Saccharolobus shibatae B12: one gene and its partner. Each later gene encodes a partner of the first gene's protein in a complex. Links are inferred from orthologs where the notes say so. Each region holds a gene or a part of one and is shown in the gene's direction. Other genes may lie near its edges. The genes, in order: J5U23_RS14650 and J5U23_RS06205.

Region 1 (3,198 bases):
ACTTAATTCCAACATCTTTCCATTCTGGTATCTTGCTACCATGTAAAACTAATAAAACTCCTAACAACGTTTCTCATGTAGCTTATGGTGATGCGATTTTATATATTTGTTTTAAGTATACCACACAAAAGGTGGCATTGTTAAATGCCGGACTTCAAAATTGTCATTTCAGATCCACAATCTGTAGAGCCTAAAAGAGTAAAGGTTAAAGTAAAGGCAAATGATCAAATAAAATCTATAGGTGGAGAAAAGGAAGGAAAAGCGGTACCCCAGGCTAAAGTTAATGAGAAAACTAAACAATTATTAAATATTGATACGCTCATCACATTAGAAATAACCAAACAAGAAGGGGATAAAAAGGTAAAGGTAAAAGGCCATTTTAAGGTTGAAGTAGATAACAATGTACCAGATAACGAAGTATGGATAAGTAAAACAATGGCAGAGAAGTTTGGAGCAGAAGATTTTGAAGCCATTGCATATAGGACTAAGACGTTACAAATAAGTATTGATCAAAACAAGGCTACAAATCTAGTTGGTCTAAAAATAGGTGATACATTTGAAGCTAATCAACTGATTGGATTACCAGTTAAGTTAAAGATAACTGGAGGATCAGATAATTCTGGATTCCCAATGCGATTTGATGTTACTGGAGCGGCTAAGCGTAAAATATTGCTAAGTGGGCCTCCTGGATTCTACCCGAATGAAGATGGAGAAAGAAGAAGAAAAACTATAAGAGGAAATACTATTAGCCAGGAAATAGTTCAAATTAATACCATAATAGTAAGGTGAAGCAGTTTTTGGCATGGCCTAAAGCTCAACCAGAAGTTAATATAGGTGTAGTTGGACATGTAGATCACGGTAAGACAACGCTAGTTCAGGCTATAACGGGAATTTGGACTTCAAAACATTCTGAAGAACTAAAAAGAGGTATGACGATAAAATTAGGTTACGCGGAGACTAATATAGGCATTTGTGAGAGTTGTAAAAAACCAGAGGCATATGTAACCGAACCCTCATGTAAATCTTGTGGATCGGATGAGGAGCCCAAGTTCTTGAGAAGAGTTTCCTTTATTGATGCCCCTGGTCATGAGGTTCTAATGGCTACAATGCTATCTGGAGCAGCGTTAATGGATGGTGCAATTCTTGTTGTTGCTGCAAATGAACCTTTTCCCCAGCCCCAAACTAGAGAACATTTCGTAGCACTAGGTATAATAGGAGTGAAAAATCTAATTATAGTTCAAAATAAGGTCGACGTAGTCTCCAAAGAGGAAGCATTGTCGCAGTATAAGCAAATAAAGCAGTTTACAAAGGGAACCTGGGCCGAAAATGCACCTATAATTCCAGTAAGCGCGCTTCATAAGATTAATATAGATACTCTAATAGAGGGCATAGAGGAGTACATAAAGACTCCTTATAGGGATCTCTCACAACAACCTGTTATGCTTGTGATAAGGAGTTTTGACGTTAATAAGCCCGGTACCCAATTTAATGAGCTGAAGGGTGGCGTGATAGGTGGTAGTATTATACAAGGCTTATTTAAGGTTGATCAAGAAATAAAAGTATTACCGGGCTTAAGAGTAGAAAAACAAGGTAAAGTATCTTATGAACCTATTTTCACAAGGATTTCATCCATAAGATTTGGAGATGAGGAATTTAAGGAGGCTAAACCGGGAGGTTTAGTAGCAATAGGTACATATTTGGATCCCTCATTGACTAAGGCTGATAATTTGCTTGGAAGTATTGTAACCTTGGCTGATGCTAATGTTCCAGTTTTATGGAATATCAGAATAAAGTATAATCTCTTGGAACGTGTAGTTGGAGCTAAGGAGATGTTAAAGGTAGATCCCATAAGAGCTAAGGAAACTTTGATGTTATCTGTAGGTTCCTCGACGACTTTGGGGATAGTTACTTCTGTAAAGAAGGATGAGATTGAAGTGGAGTTAAGAAGACCCGTGGCAGTATGGTCTAATAATATTAGAACTGTTATAAGTAGGCAAATAGCTGGTAGGTGGAGAATGATAGGATGGGGGTTAATAGAGATCTAAAAGTACTGATTGATACTAATATTTTATTATATGTATACGATGGTTTAGATCCATTTAATAAGGTATTGGAATTTCTAGATTATAAACCGACCTTTTTTATTCATTCTGCAGTCTTAAAAGAGTTGGATATTTTATCTGAAAAGAATAAAAAAAGATTTATTATTACATCCAGAATTAGAATAGCCAGGAAATATTTGGAAGTATATAAAAACTCATGGAATTTAATAAATGATTATGACGATTTACCTACAGATGAGGCGTTGATAAGGACTGCTCTTAGATATAACATGTTTATATTTACTAATGATAAGCAATTAAAAAGTAATGCAATTAAAAAGGGGATAGGAGTTTTATTTCTTCAAAATAGGAGTAAAATTATAAAATCCTTATATCCTATCTAACGTATGTATAAACTTATTAAAGCACGTAGCATTGTGAGGATCCCACCCAATGAGTTTGGTAAACCATTAAATGAGATCGCTTTAAATGAACTAAGACAACAATATCAAGAAAAGATCCTTAAGGATTTAGGTCTAGTTTTAGCTATATTAAATGTCAAAACCAGTGAGGAAGGGATGTTAGTATTTGGTGATGGTGCTACTTATCATGAGGTCGAATTTGATATGATAACCTATGTACCAGTTGTACAAGAAGTAGTTGAGGGTGAGGTTTTACAAGTTGACAACTATGGTGTGTTCGTTAACTTAGGACCGATGGATGGCCTCGTTCACATTTCCCAAATAACAGATGATACACTGAAATATGACAATGTAAGAGGTATAATATTCGGCGAAAAATCTAAGAAAGTAATACAAAAGGGTGACAAAGTAAGAGCAAGAGTGATAAGCGTTGCGTCTACGGTAACAGGTAGATTGCCTAGAATCGCTTTAACTATGAGACAGCCCTACTTGGGCAAGTTAGAGTGGATAACACAGGCTAAGAAGTGAGCGTGAATGGCTAAGAAATCAGTCTTTAAAGCATGTAAAAATTGTAAGGCATTAGTAGAGACTGACAAGGAAACATGTCCAGTATGTGGCAGCAGTAGTTTTACAGAAGAGTGGGATGGTATGATTATTATCATTGATTCAGAGTCTGAAGTAGCTAAAATAACTGAGGCCCCAAAGCCATGGAAATACGCAATAATAATAAAGTA
Region 2 (3,047 bases), 1.6 Mb from region 1 along the record:
TGGAATACATTGCTAAATGTATCCTTTCAAATCTTAATTCCTTCATAAGCAATAGGGTATTATTAAATGCATCTTCATCTTCTCCAGGATGACCTATAATTATATCAGTAGTTATATTGACAAATGGTATTTTACTTCTTATTTCACTTACCAACTCTTTATATTCGTCTATTGTATATTTCCTATTCATTAGCTTTAATACTCTATCATCTCCACTTTGGACCGGTAAATGGATAAACTTATACACCTTAGGGTTTCTCATGATTTCTATTAAATTATCTATTATTCTCATAGCTTGTTCTGGCGTCATCATGCCAATTCTTATCATAAAGTCTCCATCAATTTCCGTTACTTTATTTACTACATCAACTAAACTTATAGATCCTCCTAGATCTAACCCATAAGCTGCAGTATCTTGACCAGTTAATTCTATTTCTTTAGCACCGGCTTGTACGGCATCTCTCACAGCATTAACTATTTCCCTTAATGGATAGCTCCTCAACTTCCTCCTTGCTAGTTTAGTTATGCAGAAGCTGCAATTTCCTGCACATCCGTCAGCTACTGGAATTATTGCAATTTTTCCATCGAAAGTTCTAGGAGTTATAAGTGCTCTATCGCCCTCAAGGACAATTTTACGCTCCTCTGATTTAATTACATCGATTATTCTTTCAACTGATTGTGGACCTATTAATGACGCATTTGGAGCTATGGAAAGGACTGTAGCTGGTTCTGCACTACTCATACATCCTGCTACCACTAATTTTTTTGATAACGTGTTTAATTCCTTAATTCTTTGTTTCATTCTCTCTTCAGTTTCTAACCTTACTGCGCAAGTATTGAGTATAATTATATCTGCGTTCTCAGGGTTTTCTACAAAATTATAACCCTCATTTTTAAGCAACGTCATCATTACGTAAGTATCTGCCCTATTTAATGCGCACCCATATGTCTCAACGTAGATGGTTTTCATTTTCTTCAGTAGTATTTTAAACCCTATGTGCTTATAGATTTAATGTGAATTCAGAAAAAGAATACGTGGAAATGCTTGATAGACTATACTCAAAATTACCAGAAAAGGGTCGTAAGGAAGGTACACAAGCACTACCTAATCTAATAATACTCAATATAGGAAATACCACCATGATTAGAAACTTTGCGGAATATTGTGATAGAATTAGAAGAGAAGATAAAATATGTATGAAATACTTGCTAAAGGAATTGGCTGCACCTGGTAATGTGGACGATAAAGGTGAACTTATAATTCAAGGAAAATTCTCCTCACAAGTAATAAATACCTTAATGGAAAGATTTTTGAAGGCATACGTTGAATGTAGTACTTGTAAAAGCCTAGACACTGTACTAAAGAAGGAGAAGAAGAGCTGGTATATAGTCTGTCTAGCGTGTGGAGCTCAAACACCAGTGAAACCTCTATGAGAGTGTTTCTAAATATAATTAGAGCACAAGGTATGACACTGGTAAATATATGTCAGGAGGAACTATTAGGGAAAGTATTTAGAGAAGGGGAAATAATACTCGATGTTAGTGAGAAGTTTTACGGAGGAGAGTCCGTAGAATTAGATTATGCCCTTTCATTGATCGATGAGGCTACAGTTATGAGTATTGTAGGGAATTACGCGGTAGAAGAGGCAATAAGGAGAGGGCTAGTTCACAAGGATTCTGTCATCAATGTAGCTGGTGTAAAATTCGCTCAAGTTTATAATGTGTGAAATTTATGTCAGGGAAGTTCTGTGTGCTATGCGGAAAGCAAAATGTTGAGCTAATAGACTCACTCTGCGTGGACTGCTATGTAAAATCTAAAAAACTGATAGAAGTACCTAAAAGGATAACCGGAAAGTATTGCAAGATCTGTGGTGCACAATGGATTAAGGGAAAGTGGATAAGGACTTCAGCAACATCTTTAGCTTCAGTCGTGGAAGATATTATAATAAGAGAACTAGGGAATAAGATAGACATTGATAAAAACGTAGAGGAGTTCGCATTTGATATAAAGAGCATATGGAAGGATCCAAGTGGTAATTCCTTTGCTACTATTGAATTTAGAGGGAAGGTAAGAGGTAAACCCTTTTCCCAAGAGGCGATAATTAGTTTAGAAATGGAAAGGACATTATGTGACTCGTGCTTTAGGAAAAAGACACGATATTATGAGGCCATAGTTCAACTGAGGAGTAAAGGTAAGATTGGAGTTGACGATAAGAAGAGAGCGTTCTTCGAATCCTTTTTCTCTACAAGCATAGTGGATAATATTTCTGATGTTATTGAGGGTAGAGAGGGTGTGGATTATTATTTTATGAGTAAAAGTGTTGCAAGAAAGCTTGTATCGATGATATCTTCTATTGTTGACGTTGAAGTTAATGAGAGTTATCAGAATGAAAAGATGAAAAACGGTAAAAGGGAGGCAAAACTAGTTATTTCATTGAGGATATGAGAATAGGTATAGACGAAGCAGGTCGTGGAGCCTTAATAGGTCCAATGATAGTTGCAGGTGTAGTTATCAGTGATTCAAAGCTAAAATTCCTTAAAGGCATTGGAGTAAAGGATAGTAAGCAATTAACTAGGGAGAGAAGGGAGAAATTGTTCGATATTATTGCAAGTACCGTAGATGCTTTCACAGTAGTTAAAGTTTTTCCTTACGAAATAGATAATTACAACTTGAACGATCTCACATATGATGCGGTGTCTAAGATAATTTTATCACTTTCGGTTTTCAATCCTGAAATAGTAACAGTTGATAAAGTGGGAGAAGAGAAGCCTGTTATAGAGCTCATCAGAAAGCTAGGTTATAAGTCAAATGTAGTTCACAAGGCGGATGTCCTATTTGTTGAAGCAAGTGCAGCAAGCATTATTGCTAAAGTAATAAGGGATAATTATATTGATGAGTTGAAAAAAGTTTACGGTGATTTCGGGAGTGGATACCCTGCTGATCCTAGAACAATAAAGTGGCTTAAGTCCTTTTATGAGAAGAACCCAAATCCACCTCCCATTATCAGAAGATCATGGAAAATTTTACGTTCTACTGCTCCACTATA

What was found.
Region 2: the proteins of J5U23_RS14650 (region 1) and J5U23_RS06205 are in contact, whole or in part, in a crystal structure (PDB 2QMU), measured with the Saccharolobus solfataricus proteins. The link is inferred for Saccharolobus shibatae B12 from one-to-one orthologs. Residues at the interface, in WP_009988771.1 of Saccharolobus solfataricus: Trp33, Pro65, Glu66, Gln148, Val151, Asp152, Val154, Ser155, Lys156, Ala159, Leu160, Tyr163, Arg164, Lys167, Ile180, Ile181, Pro182, Val183, Ser184, Leu186, His187, Ile189, Asn190, Asp192, Ser193; in WP_231918336.1 of Saccharolobus solfataricus: Met1, Leu2, Arg4, Leu5, Tyr6, Lys8, Leu9, Pro10, Ile106, Lys108, Lys109, Glu110, Lys111.

Annotation. Positions count from the first base shown.
Region 1 is NZ_CP077717.1:2,726,474-2,729,671, reverse strand. What follows is about bases 59-2,921. They hold J5U23_RS14650 (translation initiation factor IF-2 subunit gamma), read left to right. Parts: upstream 59-797; coding sequence 798-2,045; downstream 2,046-2,921. Other genes in these bases: J5U23_RS14640 (DNA-directed RNA polymerase), read left to right, coding at 2,450-2,921; J5U23_RS14645 (PIN domain-containing protein), read left to right, coding at 2,024-2,446; J5U23_RS14655 (30S ribosomal protein S6e), read left to right, coding at 145-789; J5U23_RS14660 (CbiX/SirB N-terminal domain-containing protein), read right to left, coding at 59-67. Outside these bases: more of J5U23_RS14660, read right to left, coding at 1-58; more of J5U23_RS14640, read left to right, coding at 2,922-2,992; transcription elongation factor subunit Spt4, read left to right, coding at 2,999-3,198; J5U23_RS14630 (GTP-dependent dephospho-CoA kinase family protein), read left to right, coding at 3,172-3,198. UniProt on the Methanocaldococcus jannaschii protein: eIF-2 functions in the early steps of protein synthesis by forming a ternary complex with GTP and initiator tRNA.
Region 2 is NZ_CP077717.1:1,108,968-1,112,014, reverse strand. The notes cover bases 26-2,737. They hold J5U23_RS06205 (translation initiation factor IF-2 subunit beta), read left to right. Parts: upstream 26-1,041; coding sequence 1,042-1,434; downstream 1,435-2,737. Other genes in these bases: rnhB (ribonuclease HII), read left to right, coding at 2,443-2,737; J5U23_RS06195 (60S ribosomal export protein NMD3), read left to right, coding at 1,733-2,446; J5U23_RS06200 (DUF424 domain-containing protein), read left to right, coding at 1,431-1,727; J5U23_RS06210 (tRNA (N(6)-L-threonylcarbamoyladenosine(37)-C(2))-methylthiotransferase), read right to left, coding at 26-970. Outside these bases: more of J5U23_RS06210, read right to left, coding at 1-25; more of rnhB, read left to right, coding at 2,738-3,047. UniProt on the Methanocaldococcus jannaschii protein: eIF-2 functions in the early steps of protein synthesis by forming a ternary complex with GTP and initiator tRNA.